DNA from 2 places in the Bradyrhizobium sp. CCGB12 genome. Region 1 is predicted to be linked to the other one. Evidence: riboswitches for the same ligand, from Rfam matches in the RefSeq annotation. Region 1 holds a riboswitch; the other holds the start of a gene.
What was found. Region 1 has a riboswitch for cobalamin ahead of NLM27_RS19600 (TonB-dependent receptor domain-containing protein). Riboswitches for the same ligand answer to the same signal wherever they lie in the genome.

Region 1 (5,218 bases):
TGCACCGCAAGCACGATGGATATGAGGCAAAGGAGAAGCACCCCTGCAATGCTGAACGAGTAAGCAGCCATACGGACCTCCGCCATCAATGATCACGTCGCATTGGACAAGCGAGCGTCAGGCCTCGCACGCCATGCGCTCGGCAAACCGCCGAAGGTAGAGCGGCCAGCCCTGATCGCTTCCAACGCCTGCATGCTCGGCTTCCCAGCCTTCGCCATGCCGTTCGAGGTGGCGGTGTTCCAGCTCCAATCTGGTCCGGCCTGGCGTCTCGGCGATGAACCGCACCTCCCATTCACTGGTCTTGTCGGGATCGGTCTCGATTTGCCAGCGCGGGCTGATGTCCCAGCTAAGCACGCGATGGGGCGGTTCAAAGGCCAGCACACGCGCCCAGCGGCATTCGCTGCCGTCAATACCTCGATCATAGATGTGTCCGCCCACGTGAGGTTCGAACACGGTCTCTGCGATGGGAACAGCGAGCAGATTGTGCTCGCGCGGCTTGAAGCTTCCGAAGTCTTCGGTGAAGACCTTGAACGCGCGCTCGATGGGCGCCTCGACGACGATAGACTGTTTGATAGGCGCAGCCGATATACGTGCGTTCATTGCTGGTTCTCCCGTGGTTTTTCTACGGCTTCTTTGTAAGCTGCCAGCGTGTGGCTCCAGAATCTGTCGAGCCACGCGCGCATCTGGCCGAGCCCTGCTGGATCAATGTGATAGACGTTGCTGGCACCCTTCGGCTCAGCACGAACCAGGCGGGATTCGCGCAGAACCTTGAGATGCTGTGATACGGCCGATTGTGAGACGGTCAGCTCGCGCGTGATTTCAACGACTGTGCGAGGCCGGGCGCCCACCAGTTCGAATATCTGCCTGCGAGTAGGATCGCCGAGAGCAGCCAGTTGCGCGCTGTCTTTAGCCATAGCTACCCCGCGCGGCGCCGGTCATGCCTGCGGGTCCTCCAGTAGCAAGAGAGATAATTAGTTGTAGCTTATGATTAGTGTAAACTAATTATCGAGTCAATCGGTGCCGAGCGACAAAATAGTAGTCTCATTTTGGCTTCGAACGAGACGCGATCCGCCAGGCAGAGATGCAGTCTGGCGTGTCTGTGTCGGTCACTCGCTCATATCGGGTGCGCGGCGCCGGCGGGCCATCGCTCAAAGGCGAGGATCCCGCATGAAGATCGGATCGCGCGCGCCTTGCCGGCTGCGCGCTACCACTACCACTTGAACGACGCTGCCACCTCGTAGCTGCGGGGCGCACCGAGAATGATCTGGTCGGTGTATCCGGGATCGCCCCACGCCGCGTAGAGCTTGTTGGTCAGGTTTCTCACGCGGAAACTGATCCGCGTCTTCTCGACACCCGTGAAATATGACTTTGGAATGTCGACGAACGCAAACGCATCGAAGGTCGTGTAGGCATTCATGACAACCAGATTGTCCTGGTAGTTGAAGCGGTCGCCGACATGGCGCATGGACGCACCGATCTCCACCGGTAAGGCCGTCTCGAAGCGGTAGGACGCACCGGCATTGGCGACGAAGTTCGGAACATTGGGCGGCGTATTGCCGGAGTAGGACTGGAACACTCCGTTGCCGTCGACGTAACTGAAGTCGACGAAGCGCGACTGCACGAAGGCGACATTGCCCCACAGCTTCAGCCCGCCGAACGGATTGGTCGCTGCGGCGAGCTCGATGCCCTTGGAGGCGATCTTGCCGGCGACGTTGAAGACGATGCCGCTTTCGGGGACGTAGACGTTCTTGCGCTCGATATCGAACGCGGACGCGGTGAACTCGGTGCGCTTGTCAGCCGACTGCACTTTCACGCCGGTCTCGTAGGTTCGCGACGTCGTCAGCAGCAACGGCACCTGTGGCGCGAGGATGAAGATGTTGGCGACCGTCGGGTCGGCCGCCGTCGCATACTGGCTGTAAAGCATGACGCCCGGGGTAACCTCCCAGGTGTAGCCGACGCGGCCGGTGACGGGATTGAACACTTTCGAGAACGGATAGCCGCGGTCGGTGCGCAGCACGCCGTCGGGGGAGTAGCGCGTGCGGTCTAGCTTGATGTCCTCGAAGCGAATGCCGCCGATAAGCGCGAAGGTCGATGTCAGCTTGAGCCGGTCCTCGAACGACAGCGAGGCGGTGTTGACGCGGGTGTAGATCTTCTCGTCGCTTCGTGGACCATAAAGACCGCGGTCCGGATTAAGCAAATCGACGTAATCGCTGAAGAACAGCGTGTCCTGCGAGACGTTGAACTGGTTGTTGCTCGCGGCCACGGTTGCGACGAAACGATTGTCCATGCCGCCGATATCGGAATTGATAGTCAGGTCGGTGATGTTGCCGTAGAGCCGCTGTGCGTGATCCAGCGCTAGGCGCTCACGATAAATGCTCTGCGCGCCGGCAAAATTGCCGACGGTCTGGTCGAACGACGTGATCTCGTTGTTGAACCAGTGCCGATGGGCGTCATAGCCGTAAACCTGGCTCTTCAGCGAGACGTTGTTGGTGATGTCCCATTGAAAGCCTGACCGCAGCCAGAGCTCGCCCGCTCCGCTACGATTGTCGAGCACGTTGTAATTCGTCGTCAGCGTGCGCGCGTCGATGGTGGGCGTAACAGGCGTGCCGCCGCCGAGGTAGTAATTGCTCCAGGTCCCGGAGACGATCCCCGATGTCGGCACAACGCCCGGCGCGTTCGCCGGCACGATCGGCGTTCCCCAGTAGAAACGGTCCTTGTCCTGCCTGTACTCGGCCGCGCCCCAGACCTTCAGGCTGTCGTTGACGCGATAGTTCAACTGCCCGGAGACATTGCTCAGCTTCGAATAGGCATCGTCGATGAAGCTCTTGTCGTTGAAATGGCTGATGTCGAAGCGATAATCGAGTCCGTTGATCAGCGTGCTGCCGCCGGAGCCGTAGCCGGCGCGGTAGCCGTTGAAGGAATCGTAGGAGGTGAAGGCGTCGTTGACGATCGGGCCAGTGTGCGGCGCCTTGGTGACATAGTTGATTGCGCCGCCGGTCGCGCCGAGGCCCGCCACCAGCGAGTCCGGCCCTTTGATGATCTCGACCTGCTGGAGGCCTGCCACATCCATGGGGCGGCCGGTCATGGTCGAGGGCCCGATCGGGATGCCGTTGTAGAGCGTGCTGAGCTGGTCACCGGAAAAGCCGCGCATCGAGAAGATCGCGGGCGCGCCGGGCGCATCGCCGCCGGTGACGCCGACCGCAGCCTTGGCGACCTCGGTCGTGGTCCTGATGCCCTGATCCTGCATCGTCTGCTGGCTGATGACCTCGACGGTCGCGGGCATTTCCCGCGCCGTGATCCCGAGCCGAGAGCCGACATCGGTAACGGCGGCCGTGTTGAGCGGCGTCTGCACCGGGCCGCTTGACGGCTGCGCCGCCGGAGCCGCGACCACTGCACCACTACGGTTACGCGCCGGGACGCGTCGCGCGGTCCGCGACCATTGATTGCCAGGGCTGACGGCGGGAGCCGGCTTGGACATGGCCGGTGAGACGATCACCGGTCCGACCTCCTGGGAGGCACCGGGAGCCGCAGTCTGTGCCGTCGCCACTGAGGACAGCGATGTCGAAAGAGCTAAGGCGAGCAGGGCAGGTGTAGCGCCCCGAATTTGGCCTGCGAAGCCCTGAGAGATACCGATACGAACACGCGAAAACTCCGGCGCAATGCCAGAAACGAAATGATATTGCACGACAATGCTCTGCGGCGACGCAAACAAACTGTCACCGCGGTTGCCTTTGTCATCTGCCTTCGCCCTAGGCGGCAGATGCGCTGGCTACTCCTCCGACATCGGGGCACCCCGCCCAATGCGTTCGCGCGTGACTCATGGCTGGCAGCAGGTTTCCTGGCTCGCGGGTCATCGCCTTCGACCGCCTTCCCAGAGGCCCAATTCGGGGCTCCAGTGGTTCGTTTGGCCGTCGGCTATCCGCCTACAGTTGCGGGGGCAGCCGCGGAATTGCCCGCCGTAACGGACGCACCGCATTCCCTTGGATTGTCCTCGCGGACACTACCGATCACGAAACTGGCATCTGGCACTATACGCGTCAACATTCGCGCGGAGACTTTAGCCGGCGGGTCGTCTGATGGCGGCACTGTGTTGCAGTTTTGCTCGACCCGCACGGGCCGACGTAGAAATCCGTGTCTCACTTCAAACGAATCGTTGACACCACCATGAAAACACCCGCGGCGGACGGCTTCCCGCGCGGGTGTGACAAACTCTCGATGATGCCAATATGCCGGTGTTTTGCCCGACGTGTCAAAGGGGCGAAGGCGCGCGGCCCGGCTGCTTCTGATCGTCAACCGAAGAGCGCAATGATTTCAACGCCCTCGCTACTGTGCATGGGGTTGTTTTTCATGTTTTTGTTGTTGCGCCGCCGAAGCGGCCTGCTCAGCGGCGGCCGCGCGGCGCTTCGGCCTTGGCGGGCGCTTCGGTCTGCGGCGCGCAGGTTGCGGCTTGAAGCGTGGCCTGGGCCTGCGGCATGAGGCCCGGCTCGGCGGCGAGCGCCTTCATCACGATCAGGCCCGTCGTGCTTGGGGAATCGATGATCAGCCGGTCGGCCGCGGTGACCTCTTCGTCCTCGGGCAGCTCGTTGTGCTGCGCTTCCGTCATCAGGTCGAGCTCGATCACCTTGCGGCCCGCCGAGCGGTCGTTGATGGCGTAATAGGCGATCTCGTTGCGGGTGTAGAACGACACCGAGGTGTAGGCCTGGCTGACGGGCACCGTGAGCTTGAGCGGCCCGCCCGTGAGGTCGTAGCGGCAGATCGCGAGCGCAAAGGCCGGGTCCATGAACGGCATCGGTGAGGTCTGCGGATCGGCGAGGGGAAGCTGGGTGACGCCGTTGAGCTTCGTCATCGGCGTCAGCCGCGAATAGGCATCCTGCGTCGCGATCCGTGGCAGCGCCAGCACGCTGACGAGATGGACCACGAGGCCCAGAACGATGCCGGCGACGATGGTGAACAGCAGGCGGATCATGAGCAGCCCACCGTGCTGATGGTGGGCATCGGCGCATCGCGCTGGGTACGCGTGGCGACCCCGACCGGGGTGTCGTAGAGGCGCAGCATCAGGGCGTAGCGCTCGATGCCGCCGGTCGGCAGCCAGTTGCCGGCGCGCGAGCGCGAGGCGATGCGGATCTCGAACGAGCCGTCGGATTGCCGCACGATCTCCTGGCTGGTGAAGCCGTAGCGCTGCAGCGAGTTGGCGACGAGGTGGCCCTTGCGGTCGTAG
Region 2 (5,218 bases), 4.4 Mb from region 1:
TGCCGTAGGGATAGGCCTCGACCGTGATGGGCAGGCCCTGCGCCTGCGCCTTCTCGACCAGCACGCGGCAGCGCGCAATGTCGGTCTTGCTCGACGAGTTGAAATGGCAGATATGCATGTGCGCGCCGGTGGCGCCGGCATAGCCGATCAGCCGGATATAGGCTTCCACCGCGCTTTCGGGGTCGATACGCGACATGAAGGCGACGTGGGTGAAGGTCGGGACGTCCTTGGCCGCAGCCAACTGGCAGACCGCCGTCAGCTCCTGCACGCCGGCGCCCGGCGCATAGGCGTTCAAGATGCCGATGCCGATGCCGCCTTCGTTCAGGCCCCGCCCGAGGCGCTCGAGGATGCCCGCGACCTCGGCATCGGTCGCGACGTTGTCCATCCAGCGGCGGTCGCGCATGGCGTTGCCGAACGCCTCCAGCGAGCTCTCCGCATTTGAGCCCGTCATCGCGCCGATGCGCGCAAAGGCCCAGTTGGTGGCGGCGCCGTAGTTCAGCACGCGCCCTTTCCTCGCCTGCCGCTCATACCAGGACCCGACCGGCAGCACACCGGCCTCGAGATCGAGCGTGGTCGTCACGCCGTCGAACGCCTGCATGCGGTCGGCCGGGATCGACTGGCCATGCGCGTGCAGATCGATGAAGCCGGGCGCGACCACGAGGCCGGTGGCGTCGATGACCCGCTCCGCGCCGCCGAGCGAGGAGCCAACCGCGGCGATCTTGCCGTCCACAACCGCCACGTCGCCGATGGCGTCCATCCCGCTCGCGGGATCCACCACCCGGCCACCAGAGATCACCAAGCTGCTCATTCCACACTCCTCCGCGCTGAAGTCGCATCAAGGCAGATTCTGGAAGGAACGACCACCTCCACCGAGGCCGATGCATCATGCTCGCACGGAAGGTCATTTGGCAGGCAATTCGCAGACACGCCGTCGCGTCCTCGCGGCATGTTCTGCCCGAGCTGCGCTCTCCTCTTCACACCCTCTCGCCAGAAAGGGCGCAGGGAAGACCGGGCGCCGGCTGGCACCCATAAGACCCCTGCGCTGAACGAATGCACACGCAGTGCACAGGGGAGACACAGGGCAGCCGAGACCAGGCCTTCCCTGCGCGATGGTTTGACGGCCTATGCCGCGCTCTCCCGGGAGCCGAGTTCCTTCTGGCCTCCCTCACCCCTGCGAAATTCACGACACCGCGCCGGTTGACGCGATGACGCCTTCGCCAAGGCTTGACCGTAGCAACGACGGCCAGGACCACACGGTTTCGCCGTACGCGGACGACCCTGCTTCGCCAAGAGGCTTCGCAGGGCACAGGCGCCGTCCGTCTTCGCAGGACGTGCCATGCTCACGAGGTTCATCTCGCCCTGCACGCCACAGCCCGCCTTCAACGCCGCCCGCGTCCACCGCAATCCCAGCCCGCGTTCGTGACGACGTACGACCGCCCCTTTGGTGGGCCGGGACGGGCGACACATACGACAAATCCGAATTTCGGTAAAGTGGAATATTTTTGCGAGAAGGGACTGACGCTGAGTCGAGCTGCCGGACGAACGCTGAGCGATCGGCACGTCGGGCCGATGACGGTGCGGCGCGTTGATCTGTCTCGGGACGGCTAGTTGACAGCCCTTTGCAAATAAAACTAGGGTGCCTGCGACGGTTCTCCTTCGGGAGATCAATAGGGAATACGGTGCGGGGATCCCCCAACGCCGTGGCTGCCCCCGCAACTGTAAGCGGTGAGCCTTCGCCAAACGCCACTGGGCCTGCGGGCCTGGGAAGGCGGCGACAGGTAACGACCCGCGAGCCAGGAGACCTGCCGTCAGTCGTGGTCACACGCGAGCACATTGGGCGGGGTGTCCTGGTGGGTGTTGGGCTGCCGTCCTCTTGGGGCAGTGGCCAGACTGCGTTCGCGGTGACGTGCCACGTTATCGCGAGTCCTATTGATGACCTCCCGTACCATCTTCGCGCCACGGCATCGCCGCGCGTTGCTCCGTTCAGTTGCATTCTCCTGTTTCGTGTTGTCGACAGACGGCTGGGCACAGTCCGCAAGTCCGGTCCAGATGCTCGACCCCGTGGTGGTGCAGCCGCCGGCAACGCCGCCGAGTACCCGCAGCACCCGACGCAGTTCTGCTGCCGCCCGCGCCGCGCGTTCGCGCCAGCAGCACAACATGGCTGCCAACACCGATACACCGATTTCCGCGCCGACTGGACCTGTCTTCGCCGCGCCGACGCTCAACCTCACCGGCGCGACCACGGCGGGCAGCCGGCTCGGCCTCACACGACTGCAGACTCCGGCCAGCGTGGAGGTGATCTCCGCTGAAACCATCGCCGAGCGCGGCCAACAGAACATCGTCGACGCGGTAACGCAAAACGCCACCGGCTTCACGGCGAGCCCGGCACCGGGCAATGGCGGCGTCTCGTTCAATACCCGCGGCTTCACGGGCCTCGGCTCCGTCATGACGCTGTATGATGGCACCCAGCTCTATATCGGCGCCGGGACGGTGACCTTTCCGTTCGACACTTGGTCGACCGAGCGCATCGAGGTGCTGCGCGGCCCTGCATCGGTGTTGTACGGCGCGGGCGCGGTCGGCGGCGCCATCAACGTGGTTTCAAAACTGCCGTTGTGGATCTCCCGCAACCAAGCCGAGGTCTCGCTGGACAGCAACACGACGCGGCGAATTGCCGTGGACAGTGGCGGTCCGGTCAGCGAGAACGTCGCCTATCGGATCACCGCCTCCGGCAACATGTCGGATGGCTGGGTCGATCGCGACAACACCTCGAATGTCGCGCTTCATGCCGTGGTCCAGATCAAGCAGAGCGAAGACGTCACCTGGACGCTGTCTACGGACTACGGTGACCGCGACCCTTCGCGCTACTTCGGCACGCCGCTGATCAACGGCAGGCTCGACGAATCGCTACGTTTCAAGAATTACAACGTCAGCGACAGCCACATCCGCTACCAGGACAGCTGGAATCAGGTGAAGACCGAATGGCAGATCGCCGACGGAATTTCGGTTCAGAACACACTTTACTATCTTAACTCCAAGCGGCACTGGAAGGACGTCGAAAGCTACGCCTATAACCCCGCCACTGGCCTCATCAACCGAAGCAGCTACATCGAGATTTTTCACGATCAGCAGCAGGTCGGCAATCGCATGGATGCGAAATTCCGCGGGCATGTCCTTGGTATGGCCAATGAGTTCGTCGCAGGCTTCGACGTCAACAGCATCAATTTTACCCACACCAACAATTCACCCTACGGCGGCTCGTCGTCCGTCAACCCGTTCAATTTCGTTCCGGGCGTATTCAACAGCCCAAACGCCACAATTCCGGGTTACGGCAGTGTGACTAACCAGTATGCGCTATTTGCCGAGAACAGGCTGTCGGTCACCGAGCAACTGTCCTTGATTGCCGGCATCCGCCAGGACGAACCGACAATCACGCGCACTGACTATGTCTCGCCGGCCAACCACTTCGAGAAATCGTTCTCCTCGACAACCTGGCGCGCCGGAGCGGTCTATACACCGGTCAAGGATCTCGCTTTCTATGGCCAGTACGCCACCGCGGTCGATCCGGTCGGAGGGCTCATCTCACTGTCCTCCGCAAACAAGAGCTTCGACCTGGCCACCGGCAGACAGATCGAAATTGGTGTTAAGCAATCGTTCTGGGGCGGCCGCGGCGAATGGACTCTGGCCGGCTATGAGATCGTGAAGAACAACTTGCTGGCACGCGACCCCAACATTCCTTCGCTGACCGTCCAGGTCGGCCAGCAATCATCGCGCGGCGTCGAAGCATCGGTCGGCTTCCTGCTCGATTATGGTTGGCGAATCGATGCCAATACCGCCTTCCTGCGCGCGAAGTACGATGACTTCGTGCAGGCGGTCGGCGGCGGAAGTGCGAATTATGCCGGTAACGTACCTGTCAATGTACCGCAGAACGTCTCCAATATCTGGGCGACCTGGGCTTTTGCACCGAACTGGTCGGCCAACGCGGGCGTACAGATCGTCGGCAGGACTTATGCGGACAATGCCAACACGGTGACACGCCCGGCCTACAACATTGTCAATGCCGGCGTGCAATGGAAGCCTGATCTCAACACCACCGTGTCGTTCCGCATCTACAATCTCTTCGACGAGGTGTACACGATGTCGGGCGGCACCACTCAGTGGCTGCTCGGCATGCCACGCACTGCGCAGCTCGCGGTCAACGTGAAGTTCTGAGCGTGGCACGAACCCTGAAACGCACACTTCGGCGGTGGCTATACATCGGCCACCGCTGGGTCGGCATCGTCACCTGCCTGTTTTTCGCCATGTGGTTCGTTTCCGGCGTGGTGATGATGTACGTCGCTTTTCCCGGCCTTTCCGACAAGGAAAGGCTGGCAGCGCTTCCTGATATTGAATGGGAGAAAGTGGCGTTGTCGCCGGACGACGCGATGAAGACGGCGGGCGCCACGCGCTATCCGCGCGATCTTCGGCTTTCCATGCTGGCCGACGAGCCGGTGTATCGGATAGCCGGCTGGGACGGCAAGCGGCGGGCGATCTCTGCAGCCGATGGCCGGGACATCACCGGTGTTTCCGAACAGCAGGCGCTTGCGGTCGCACAACATCATCCCGCAAGTACATCGCCGCAGCTCGAAGAACTCATCGATCGGGACCAATGGAGCGTGACGGCCCGCTACGATCCGCTGCGACCGCTTTACATCATTACGCTCGGCGACAATGCCGGTACCAAGCTCTATGTCTCCTCACGCTCCGGCGAGATCGCGCTCGACACCAACCACACCGAACGCGTCTGGAACTGGCTCGGCTCGATCCCGCACTGGATCTATCCGACCGTGCTGCGCAAAGATGGGCCGCTGTGGCGGCTGGTCGTGCTTTGGATCTCCGGTATCTGCCTGATCATCGGCGTCACCGGCATCTGGATCGGCATCCTTCGCGTACGCCTGAAGCGGCGCTATGCGAGCGGCAGGATCACGCCTTATCGTGGCTGGATGGCATGGCACCACATCACCGGCCTGATCGCGGGTATCTTCGTGCTGACCTGGACATTCTCCGGTTGGCTTTCGCTCAATCCCGGCGAATATTTCGCAAGCCGCAACACGGCGCGCGAGGTGCTGCAACGCTATGCCGGCCATGATGCGCCGACGATTGCGACGAAGCTGCCAACGCCGCAATCCGCCGTGGTCGAAGCGCGCTTTGTCTGGCTTGATGGCAGCGCGATGATGATCGC

Region 2: linked by a shared signal. The riboswitch ahead of NLM27_RS39365 (TonB-dependent siderophore receptor) and the one ahead of NLM27_RS19600 (TonB-dependent receptor domain-containing protein) in region 1 are both predicted to bind cobalamin.

What each region holds. Positions count from the first base shown of each region.
Region 1 is NZ_JANADO010000001.1:4,170,716-4,175,933, reverse strand. Features, by position in the region: gene NLM27_RS19615 (MAPEG family protein) at 1-71, opposite strand, end outside; gene NLM27_RS19610 (SRPBCC family protein) at 118-600, opposite strand; gene NLM27_RS19605 (helix-turn-helix transcriptional regulator) at 597-914, opposite strand; gene NLM27_RS19600 (TonB-dependent receptor domain-containing protein) at 1,211-3,496, opposite strand; cobalamin riboswitch at 3,811-4,020, opposite strand; gene NLM27_RS19595 (DUF1254 domain-containing protein) at 4,382-4,966, opposite strand; gene NLM27_RS19590 (DUF1214 domain-containing protein) at 4,963-5,218, opposite strand, start outside.
Region 2 is NZ_JANADO010000001.1:8,546,884-8,552,101, reverse strand. Features, by position in the region: gene NLM27_RS39370 (amidohydrolase family protein) at 1-808, opposite strand, end outside; cobalamin riboswitch at 1,630-1,825, shown strand; gene NLM27_RS39365 (TonB-dependent siderophore receptor) at 1,933-4,209, shown strand; gene NLM27_RS39360 (PepSY domain-containing protein) at 4,212-5,218, shown strand, end outside.